DNA from 2 places in the Alteromonas gilva genome. Region 2 is predicted to be linked to the other one. Evidence: predicted binding sites of a transcription regulator. Region 2 holds the regulator's gene; the other holds the start of a gene.

Region 1 (5,317 bases), 460 kb from region 2:
CAAAGCTGGATTGCCGAAAACAGCTTGCAGGACCACCAGGTGTCAAAAGCATTGCTGGCCCGCTTATAAGTACAAACTGATGCTCCCTGTCAGTAGTGAGGGATATCCGGAGAAGGCGCTGAAAAGCGCCTTTTTAGCTCAGACAGCTTAGGCAATCCATTTAATATTCATACTAACACACCGATTGTTATTAATTAACATACCTATGTATGACAGCGGCCATGGTCTGCACCAGCAGTCTGAGGTTAAATAAGACTCACTGGACCCCAAACCAATAATGCGAGTTAACGATGACAACTAAATTAGTTTCAACCGCCCTGCTGATATTATCTGTTGCTGCTGGTCCGGCACTGGCAAAAAACCAAACCGATGGACAAGCAAGAACGCACACTACCATCAAGCTGATTAAAAAACTACGCACCGACAATAGCCGTTTGCCCATTGAACAGTTACTCGGTAAGCATGTTACTCACAGCAGCCAACCCACAAAAAACCTGAAAGCACCGGCTCGCCAGTCGCAAACGATGTGGTTATCTGAAAACGCACGTTAACAGGTGGTGAAACACAAAGTGTTGCAAACGTGTTTCACATTATGATGAAAAGCTAATTGATTTTTACTCTATTAATTAACCGGTCTGTCTATCGTTTAGCGGCAATTGGCACTACACTATGCCTTTTTTGCGACGCATATCCGGATTGTACATGCACACAGACTGCGCCCTGAGTAAGTTTTACTGGCTAAAAAAATCGTTTTTACTTTTCGCTTTATCACTGAGCAGCACCTCTGCACTCAGTCAAACCGCTGTATCCAATGAAACCGCTACACTTAATCAAACCGCTGCCGGCAATAAACTCGAAGTTATCGAAGTTACCGCGCAAAAGCGTACTGAAAACCTGCAGGAAGTGCCGGTAGCCGTTACAGCGCTGACGGGCCAAATGCTTGCAGAAAAAGCCAGTTTTGATTTATTTGACGTCGAACGAAGCGTCCCGACACTCTCAGCCTTTCAAAGCCAAACGGCAACCAATAGTGCTTTTGCGATACGCGGTGTAGGCACATCCTCGCAAAACTTTGGTTTTGAGTCATCAGTAGGTTTATACGTAGACGGCGTTTATCGTGCCCGCCAAAATTCAGTTATCAATGATCTGGTCGATCTTGAATCAGTGCAGATATTACGAGGTCCCCAGGGCAGTTTATTTGGTAAGAACACGCCTTCCGGCGCGGTTGTAATCAACACAATAAAACCAGATTTTGACGGCAGCGGCTTTTTACAGCTCACCGGGGGTAACTTTAATACGCTGAACCTTAGCGGCGCCAAATCGATCACTGTCATCGATGACATTCTGGCCTTTCGGATCAGTGGGTTCAGCTCGCAACGCGACGGTTGGGTGGATGATTTGAGCCACCCTGGCAAACCACTCAACAACCGCGACCGCTCGGGAGTCAGATTACAGGCATTGTATCAGCCGGCAGAAAAGCTATCGGTCAGGGTGATTGCCGATTATGCTGAGCTGGACGAGCGCTGCTGCGCTGCGCTCACCTGGCAGGACAACCTCGAAGCCAATGAGATAGCCGGCAAGTTCGGCACTGATGCAATACTCACCTCACCTTTGCTAAACGGTACCGTTTTTACCCAACAGCAGTTTTATGATTTCACCACTGCACTGAGCACCCCGCCGCGCTCAAAAATGCAGGACAGGGGGTTATCGGCTGAAATTGACTGGGCACTCAGCAACACGCTGTCGCTGGTTTCGCTCACTGCGCTGCGCTATTTCGACAGTTCAGACCAATCTGATACCGACTTTGCCGACGTTGAGTTGCTGTCAACCACCAACGATGCCTCACAACAGGCATTCACCCAGGAACTTCGTTTACATTATAATACTGACGATCTGACCGCCATAGTGGGAGCGTTCTATTTTCACCAGGGGCTGGATTTGGATTTTACCAATCATATCGGCGAGGACTTCCCGGTATTTTTTGCCGCCAGCACGGCACAACTTGCGCCACTGACCCAGGGCCTGGATACGTTAAGTGCGCTGTCAGGCGGTTTAATAGCGCCTACCGCAGCGGCGACCCCCGGCGCAACACAGTTTCCTCATAGTGCAGATCAAACACAGGACAGCTACGCGCTCTTTGCGCAAACCGACTGGCAGTTTGCGCCCCACTTCACGCTCACCACCGGCTTACGCTGGACCACCGAAGATAAAGAACTCACAGGAAATTTTCAGGAAACCGGCCCCGGCTTTAATGGCTTACCGCCGCCTCCGGATCCTCTGGCAGCAGGAGCAGCTCTGGCCAGTATTGGCGCAGCATTGAGCAGTGGACAGATGCCCGACAGTGCCTCACTGGCTGCAATTGCCCCGTTTCAACAGCCTGGCTGGGGATTTTACTTTTTAAACACCGCATCGGTCCTGCCGCGCCCGCCGCTTAACGAGTCGCTGTCAGAAAACAACCTCAGTGGAACCGTTAAGCTCAGCTACCAACCCAATGACAATCAGCTGATATACGCCTCCTGGGCAAACGGCTATAAATCAGGTGGTATCAATACCGACCGTATCAGTAGCGCCTTCGACCCGGTATTTAGGGCTGAAACCTCAACGGCCTGGGAAGTGGGTATCAAACAGGAAGTTCCGCAACACAATCTGCGGGTGAACCTTGCTATACACCATACGGATATCGACGATTTTCAGGCGTCGACCTTTACCGGCACGGGATTTAACCTGCAAAATGCCGGCAGTATCGGCACCAAAGGTCTGGAGCTTGATGTCACCTGGTTTCCGCTGGCCTCTACACAAATAACCTTTAATTACGCGCGCTTACTGGCCAGGTTTGACGACTTCGACAATGGTAGCTGCTGGGTAGCTTATACCTGGCACACCGGGGTTGACGATCCCGGCCGGCAACATCCCGACGACCCGTTTTGCTCCCGCGCCGGAGATCGCATTGGCTTTGAACCCGAAAGCCGGTACACGCTGGGCCTTGAGCATTACCTCGACATAGGCTCTTTACCTACCACTGTGCGTGTAGACTACATGTATACCGGTGATTTGTTTATGGATGACACCAACGATCCGTATAAACATGTCGGCAGTTTTGAACTGGTCAATGCCAGCTGGCTGTGGGAACTGCCACAGTGGGACAGTCAGGTGATTGTATGGAGCAAAAACGTTTTCGACACCCGCTATGTGGCTAAGAATGGCTTTGATGTACCGGTACAAACCGGCAAAATTATGGCCTACCCCGGCATGCCCCGCACTTTTGGCATAACACTCAGAAAACAATTCTGACTGTTCACCTGAATAGACGTTCAACCTCTTCACTTAAAAGGCGGCCTGGCCGCCTTTTTATTGAACGAGATCAAAGTTACTTTTTTACTGTTTCTGTATGCTGTTTGTCATTGAAAAGCCCACTACTCCCGTTGGCTTTTAGTTATTAACAACAGCGATACCAGGCCATGCAAACCACCGACTTTTTTGATCCAGCACTTATCAGTAAATACAATCTTAACGGGCCACGTTATACCTCGTACCCAACCGCGCTTGAATTTAATGACAGTGTCAATGACACCCACCTCATCACTGCTGCCCGAAATAGCCCCAATGATGAGTTGTCGCTGTATGTGCACATCCCCTTTTGCCACAGTTTGTGCTACTACTGTGGCTGCAATAAAATTGTTACCCGTCATGAGGAAAAAGCGGATCGCTACCTGGACTATCTGGCGAAAGAAATAACCCTGCGCGCCGCCGCATTCAGCCATTGTCGCGTTCAACAGTTACATCTGGGTGGCGGTTCACCGAGCTTTTTGAGCGCCGCCCAGCACCAACGGCTTATGACCCTGTTGCGCACGGCATTTCAGTTTGCTGATGAGGCCCAGTGCAGCATCGAGATCGATCCGCGGCGGGTCGACAACACCTACCTGTCAGCCCTGGCAGACATCGGCTACCGCCGTCTGAGTATTGGCGTTCAGGATATTGACTACAAGGTGCAACAAGCCATTAACCGTTTACAAAGCACCCAGCACATTGCCGATTTAATCACTTACGCCCGCTGCGTTGGCTTTGAATCGGTTAACCTCGATCTGATTTACGGCTTGCCACATCAAACTGCCGAGACTTTTAATACTACCCTGGCTGCGGTAAAAGCCATGGATCCAGAGCGCGTGTCGTTATTCAGTTATGCGCACCTGCCAGCGCGTTTTGCCGCCCAGCGCAAAATAAAAGATGCATGGCTGCCCTCTCCGCAAACCAAGCTGACGCTGATGAAAAACGCGATGCAAAGTCTGCAGCAAGTGGGTTATCAGTTAATTGGTATGGACCATTTCGCGAAAGCCAATGATGAACTGGCTGTGGCTCAGCGCGACGGCGTATTACATCGTAACTTTCAGGGTTATACCACACGCGGTGACTTGGATTTACTTGGTATAGGCGTGTCGTCCATATCGGCCGTGCATAATATGTACGGTCAGAACCCTAAAACGCTCAACGAGTATTATGCCGCCATTGATGCGCAAACCAGCCTGACCTGTAAAGGTGTTATGCTCAGCCGTGATGATATGCTACGCCGCGACGTGATCATGCAGTTAATGTGTAACCTGAATCTGGCAATTTGCGATATCGAATCTTTATGGGATATTAACTTTAACGAATACTTTGCCGAGGCCATAGACAGCCTTGGGCCCTTCATCGACGATGCGTTGGTATCGGTCACCAGGCAACATATAAAAGTTGTTCCCAGAGCCAGGTTACTTATTCGCACTATCTGTATGGCCTTTGATGCTTATCTTGGCAAACAAGTGCATCGACAACGCTATTCAAGGGTCATATAGCGCCCCGCATTAGCTGCAGTAACGCCCGCTATAACGAAAAGCGGCTGGCAAAGTGGGCGTGGACTGTGTCACCGCTGTGCAGTCCCATTTGCGCTAAGATGACCGTATCCACTGCCGCAATGAGCTGTTGGTCAGCGCAGAGTAACGACACTTTATGCTGCAGGTCATTGATTGACTCAATCGCGGTTACCCTGCCGGTCAGACAATTCGGCAGACTCAGCGATGTCTCGTCGCCCTGACTCAGCACCACCTGGGAGGCTGGCACCAGCATGGCGATTTGATTGGTATTATCGCGCACGGCGGCATCGCTGCTGTTAACAATCGTTTGCCCCACTTTAAACTGAATCCCCGCATCTCCCTGCGCATAAAAGGGGCCTTTGAGCACACTGGCGAGGGGCAGCGTCTGCTCACCGGGTTTATCTGGTTGTGCCAACGCATGTTGGCCGCCCAGTATGGTGGCGATATCCCCCTGGCTAACCACGCTGCCAGCG
Region 2 (5,317 bases):
GTATCCTTAACTCCACTCGATGAGAAGTGGAAAGTCCAACAAACCATTGGCTTCCCTCGCACTGGCGCAATCAGATTCATACCCTGATGACTACCGACACCAGCTCTGAGTGCTATCATTGCGGTCTGCCTGCAGATCCTCAAAGCCAGTACCACGCCGTGGTATTAGGCAAGGACCGGGTGATGTGTTGCCCGGGCTGTGAGGCTGTCGCCGAAGCTATCGTGGATAACGGCCTGGAAGATTATTATCAGTTTCGTACTGAGCCTGCCGCACAAGGTGATGTTAATTTTCAAAATACATTGTCGAAGTTATCGGTGTACGACGATCCTGCTTTGCAGGAAGATTTCGTTTACGACGACGGTGCTCATAAAGAAATCCAACTGACCGTAGAAGGCATTACCTGCGCCGCCTGTGGCTGGCTGATAGAGAAACAACTGGCACGGGTGAACGGTATTTCTCAGGTATCAGTGAATGTCTCAGAACGGCGCGCCGCCGTTAGTTGGTTACCTGACGCTATCCAGTTAAGTGGTATTTTAAACGCACTGAAGAAAATTGGTTACACCGCTCTGCCCTTCCAGCCGGATCAACATGAAGCCTCATACCAGAGTGAACAAAAACAGTTTTTAAAAAAGCTCGGCCTTGCAGGACTGATGACCATGCAGGTAATGATGCTGATGACAGGCTTGTATTTTGATTTGTTTGGCAGTATTGAGCGTGAAACCCGGCAGTATTTTTACTGGGTAGCTCTGGTCCTTACCACACCGGTGGTATTTTACTCGGGCAGTACGTTTTATTTAGGCGCCATCAAAGCCATCTCGGCGCGCACTGTCAACATGGACGTACCGGTTACCATCGCCGTGTTCGGCACTTATATTGCGGGTTTAAAAGCCACCTTACTGCAAAGTGGCGAGGTGTACTTTGAATCTATTTGCATGTTTATTTTTTTGCTGTTGCTAAGTCGCTACCTGGAACACCGCTCAAGACACCGCGCTACCCAGATTTCAGCCAATATGATGCAGTACATCCCTGTTACCGCCCAGCGTCTGGACGCGGATGGCAATATTACCGCCTGTTTGGCCAAGCATCTGCTGCCAGGCGACAAAGTGGTGGTAAAACCCGGTGATACCATCCCCATCGACGGACGCATAATTGAAGGCAGTTCGGCCATCGATGAAGCCATGCTTACCGGCGAGTTCGAACCCGTGATAAAACAGGTGGGCGCAACGGTCTATGGCGGTACGGTGAATCAAAAAAGTACCCTTATCGTCGAAGTTCATCAACAACTCAAGTATGCCCTGGTTAATCAAATCATCCGCTTGCAATCAACGGCGATGGCAAACAAGCCCAAGGCGGCACAATTAGCCGATACGTTCTCACGGTATTTTGTTGTTGCTGTATTGTTCATCAGCGCTGCGACCTATACCTACTGGTACTGGCAAGGTAATGACGAGGCATTCTGGATTGCCATTGCGGTGTTGGTGGCTACCTGCCCTTGTGCACTGGGGCTCGCCACGCCATCAGCACTCACCTGTGCAATGGCCAGGCTCAATAAGCAAGGCGTATTACTCAAACGGGCCGATGCACTCGAACAGTTAACCACTATCAGTACTATCGCGCTGGACAAAACCGGTACACTCACCGAGGGTAAGTTCAGCATCGTACAAAGCTGGTATTTAACCGGGCAGGATCCCGCCCATTTGTTTGCTGTCGCTGCAAGCCTGGAGGCGCGTTCCGAGCACCCAATTGGCAAGGCATTTTCATGTAATAATCTGCTGACTGTGAGCGATTTTGCGGTCAATATCGGTGGCGGTATCAGCGGTACGGTCAGCAATAAGCAATGGCATCTTGGTTCGGCAGCATTTACCGGCACAGATGCGCAAACAGTGCCTATAACGGCGAATGTATTCTTAACCTGCGAGGGTCAGTGTTTAGCAGCGTTTGAGGTGGCAGACGGTCTCAAACCGGATACCGCCGCCACGCTGGCATTGCTCAACCAATACAAACTAATTCTGCTAAGCGGTGATACGCAGCGAAATGTCGATTCGCTGGCGGCCCATCTGCCCCTGACAACGGCGACTGGTAGCTTAACGCCCGAGCAAAAGTATCGTGCCGTGCAGCAATTGCAAGCCGCGGGAGAGCAGGTCATGATGCTGGGCGACGGCATTAACGACGCGCCTGTATTAGCCAGCGCCGATGTCTCGGTAGCGGTAGGTAATGCCAATGATGTAGCCCGTAATGCCGCTGATGTAGTGTTGCTAAGCGACTCCTTGTCTGCCGTACCCGCCCTGCTTGATATCGCTGCGCGTACCCGCAACAAAATACGTCAAAACATGCTCTGGGCAATCGGCTATAACCTGTTGATCCTGCCCTTTGCAGTATCTGGCCTGCTTTTACCCTGGATGGCCGTGATCGGCATGTCATTAAGTAGTATCATTGTGGTTTCTAACTCAACGCGATTACTCAAATAAGGTAGCGATGTGAGTATAATTTACGTATTGATCCCACTGGCAATAATTCTTGTGGCGGTGGCGTTAGGTATCTTCTTCTGGGCCGTTCGCTCTAACCAGTTTGACGATCTGGAGCGCCAGGGATACAGCATATTGTTCGACGATGATTTACCCGAAGAGCAGCGTCGCAAAGCCACATCAAGTGAGTCATCATCGACCAAAAAAACGGATTCCACAGCGTCACATAATGAATGATTTTGGCTATATCTCGGCGTTTTTAGTGGGCCTTGCAGGCTCTCTTCATTGTGTTGGTATGTGCGGCGGTATCGCCGGCGCTTTGCGCGCTGCAATCCCCAGCCATAATGCCACGCTGCCTTATATACTCAGTTATAATTTCGGTCGTATAACCAGCTATGCTATTGCTGGCTTTCTCACCGGGGCTTTGGGGCAAATTGCCCAGGCCTCAGTAAAAAACGGTTTGGCGGTGTTTCAAATACTAAGCGCCGTAATGCTACTGGCTATGGGGCTTTACTTAGCGCAGTGGTGGCGGGGTTTAGCGCGTATAGAGCGGCTCGGTCAGGGGATATGGAAACGTATTCGCCCACTGTCGAAACGTTTTATTCCGTTTAAAAGTCCGTTATCGGCTTATCCATATGGTTTTATCTGGGGCTGGCTGCCCTGTGGCTTAGTGTACTCAACCTTAACCTGGGCGATGGTATCAGGTGACGCGCTGCAAGGCGCGCTAACGATGGCCGCATTTGGTTTGGGCACCTTACCGGCGTTGATATCGGTGAGTATTGGCGCGGGTTGGTTAATGACACTGTTGCAACAACACAATACTCGTATAATGGTCGCATCAGGCCTTATACTTTATGCACTTTTCTTGATTTATCGAACACTAGATAGTATTAATTGAGCCAGGCTCAAAAGGGAACGTTTGTTATGACAAAAGGCTCGGAATTTTCTATTCATTGCCAGAGTTGCAGTTTTAGCCATTTATGTTTGCCTGTTTCACTGAACAAAACAGAAATGGATTCGTTGGATGATATTATTGAGCGCAAAAAGCCGCTGCATAAAAATGATAAGCTGGTAAAAGCTGGCGATAGCTTTCGTTCTTTATACGCTGTCAGAGCGGGCTCATTTAAATCATTTGTCACCAGTAAAGACGGCGAAGAACAAATCATTGGGTTTCATTTCCCGGGTGATATCATAGGTTTTGATGCCCTGCGGGAAAACACCCATCAAAGTTACACTCAGGCGCTGGAAACCGCTATGGTGTGCGAGCTGCCCTACGAAACACTGGATCAAATGTCGGTGCAATTGCCGAAGTTACGTCATCAGATTATGAGTTTCATGAGCGCTGAAATTAAGCATGATCATGATCTCATGATGTTACTCAATAAGCGCACAGCCGAAGAACGCCTGATTTACTTTTTAGCGCACTTGTCAAAACGCTTCGAAGAGCGCGGTTTTTCGCCCAAACAGTTTAATCTGAGTATGACGCGTAACGAAATAGGCAATTACCTGGGTTTAACGGTTGAAACAATATCCAGGTTACTCACCCGCTTCCAAAAAGAGAGCATTATCGAAGTCAACGGTAAACTCATTACCATTATCGACTTTGACGCCATGGATAAAAAGCTTCATAGCATGGATATTCCCTCTACTACAGTCAGCTGATCATGCTGACTGTTTTTTACGCCTGATATTGATCTTACGCAAACCAGAAACTGGAGAAACAGCGAAACCCGACATAAACTCATAATGTACCTTCACAAGGAGCGTCATTATGATTGAATATACCCGTATCCTGGCCATCGTTGAGCCAGAACGCGATACTCAACCTGCTATATCGCGAGCGTTAGAACTTGCTGCAAGAACCGGTGCATCCATTACCGCGTTTATGACTATCTACGACTTCTCCTACGAAATGACCACCATGTTATCCGGTGAAGAGCGTGAGGCTATGCGCCAGGCTGTGGTTAAAGAACGAACCGAATGGCTGGCCGCTCAGCTTGCCCCTTACAAGGCCGCTATTGAGGTAGCCGTTGAATGGAACAACCGCCCCTATGAAGCCATCATAAAGTACGTCATGGCGAAAGACATGGATATCGTTGTAAAGGCAACCCGTTCTCACGACAGCTTGCGCTCAGTCATTTTTACCCCTACTGACTGGCATCTGATCCGCAAATGCCCTACCCCTGTGCTACTGGTAAAAGAGCACGACTGGCCGCAGGATGGCAAAATCATTGCCGCGGTTAACGTCGGCACCGAAGATCGGGAGCATGCAAAGCTCAACGATCGCCTGACAACTATCGCTCAGGATTACGCGACCCTTTTGAGTGGCCATGTTCACCTGGCGAATTGTTTTCCCGGCACACCGCTTAACATCGCCATAGAAGTACCGGAGTTTGACCCTGACGCTTACAATGCATCGGTTAAAAATCACCATCTGGAAGAAATGGAACATCACAGCAAACGATTTTCGATACCTCTGGATAATTGCCATGTGAAAGAAGGACTGCCAGAAAGAGTCATTCCGCAAATTGCCAGGGATCTGGACGCCGAGCTGGTAATTATTGGCACCGTAGGCCGGGTTGGTTTATCTGCGGCGTTAATCGGCAATACCGCCGAACACGTTATAGACGAACTCAATTGTGATGTACTGGCAGTGAAGCCAGAAGGTTTTGAAAGCCCTATCAGCTAAAAAGCATGACCAGCGGCAGTTATCCGTTGCAGGCGCGTCTTTTTTCGGTTCTTTTCTTTACTGAGGATGACGCCTGCTATGCCCTTCACGTATAATGCCGCCATTGTAATACGGGTCAGCAACTATCATGAGTTTACAGGTTAACAGCGCTTCTGCCGCCACA

What was found. Region 2 encodes FNR, which switches genes on or off when oxygen is low (the NO sensors DNR and NnrR bind a similar motif). Its sites were predicted from a motif close to TTGATCTAGATCAA; they were not measured.
Region 1: a site for FNR is predicted at 3,349-3,362, ahead of hemN (oxygen-independent coproporphyrinogen III oxidase). Genes of this name have one in related genera too.

Annotation. Positions count from the first base shown of each region.
Region 1 covers NZ_JAQQXP010000001.1:1,843,139-1,848,455, reverse strand. Annotated here, with positions in the region: gene OIK42_RS08180 (DUF3718 domain-containing protein) at 1-69, shown strand, start outside; gene OIK42_RS08175 (hypothetical protein) at 291-551, shown strand; gene OIK42_RS08170 (TonB-dependent receptor) at 703-3,288, shown strand; gene hemN (oxygen-independent coproporphyrinogen III oxidase) at 3,456-4,826, shown strand; gene OIK42_RS08160 (ATP-binding cassette domain-containing protein) at 4,855-5,317, opposite strand, start outside.
Region 2 covers NZ_JAQQXP010000001.1:2,301,199-2,306,515, forward strand. Annotated here, with positions in the region: gene OIK42_RS10035 (FixH family protein) at 1-87, shown strand, start outside; gene OIK42_RS10040 (heavy metal translocating P-type ATPase) at 87-2,468, shown strand; gene ccoS (cbb3-type cytochrome oxidase assembly protein CcoS) at 2,478-2,702, shown strand; gene OIK42_RS10050 (sulfite exporter TauE/SafE family protein) at 2,695-3,363, shown strand; gene fnr (fumarate/nitrate reduction transcriptional regulator Fnr) at 3,390-4,127, shown strand; gene uspE (universal stress protein UspE) at 4,237-5,154, shown strand; gene ttcA (tRNA 2-thiocytidine(32) synthetase TtcA) at 5,282-5,317, shown strand, end outside.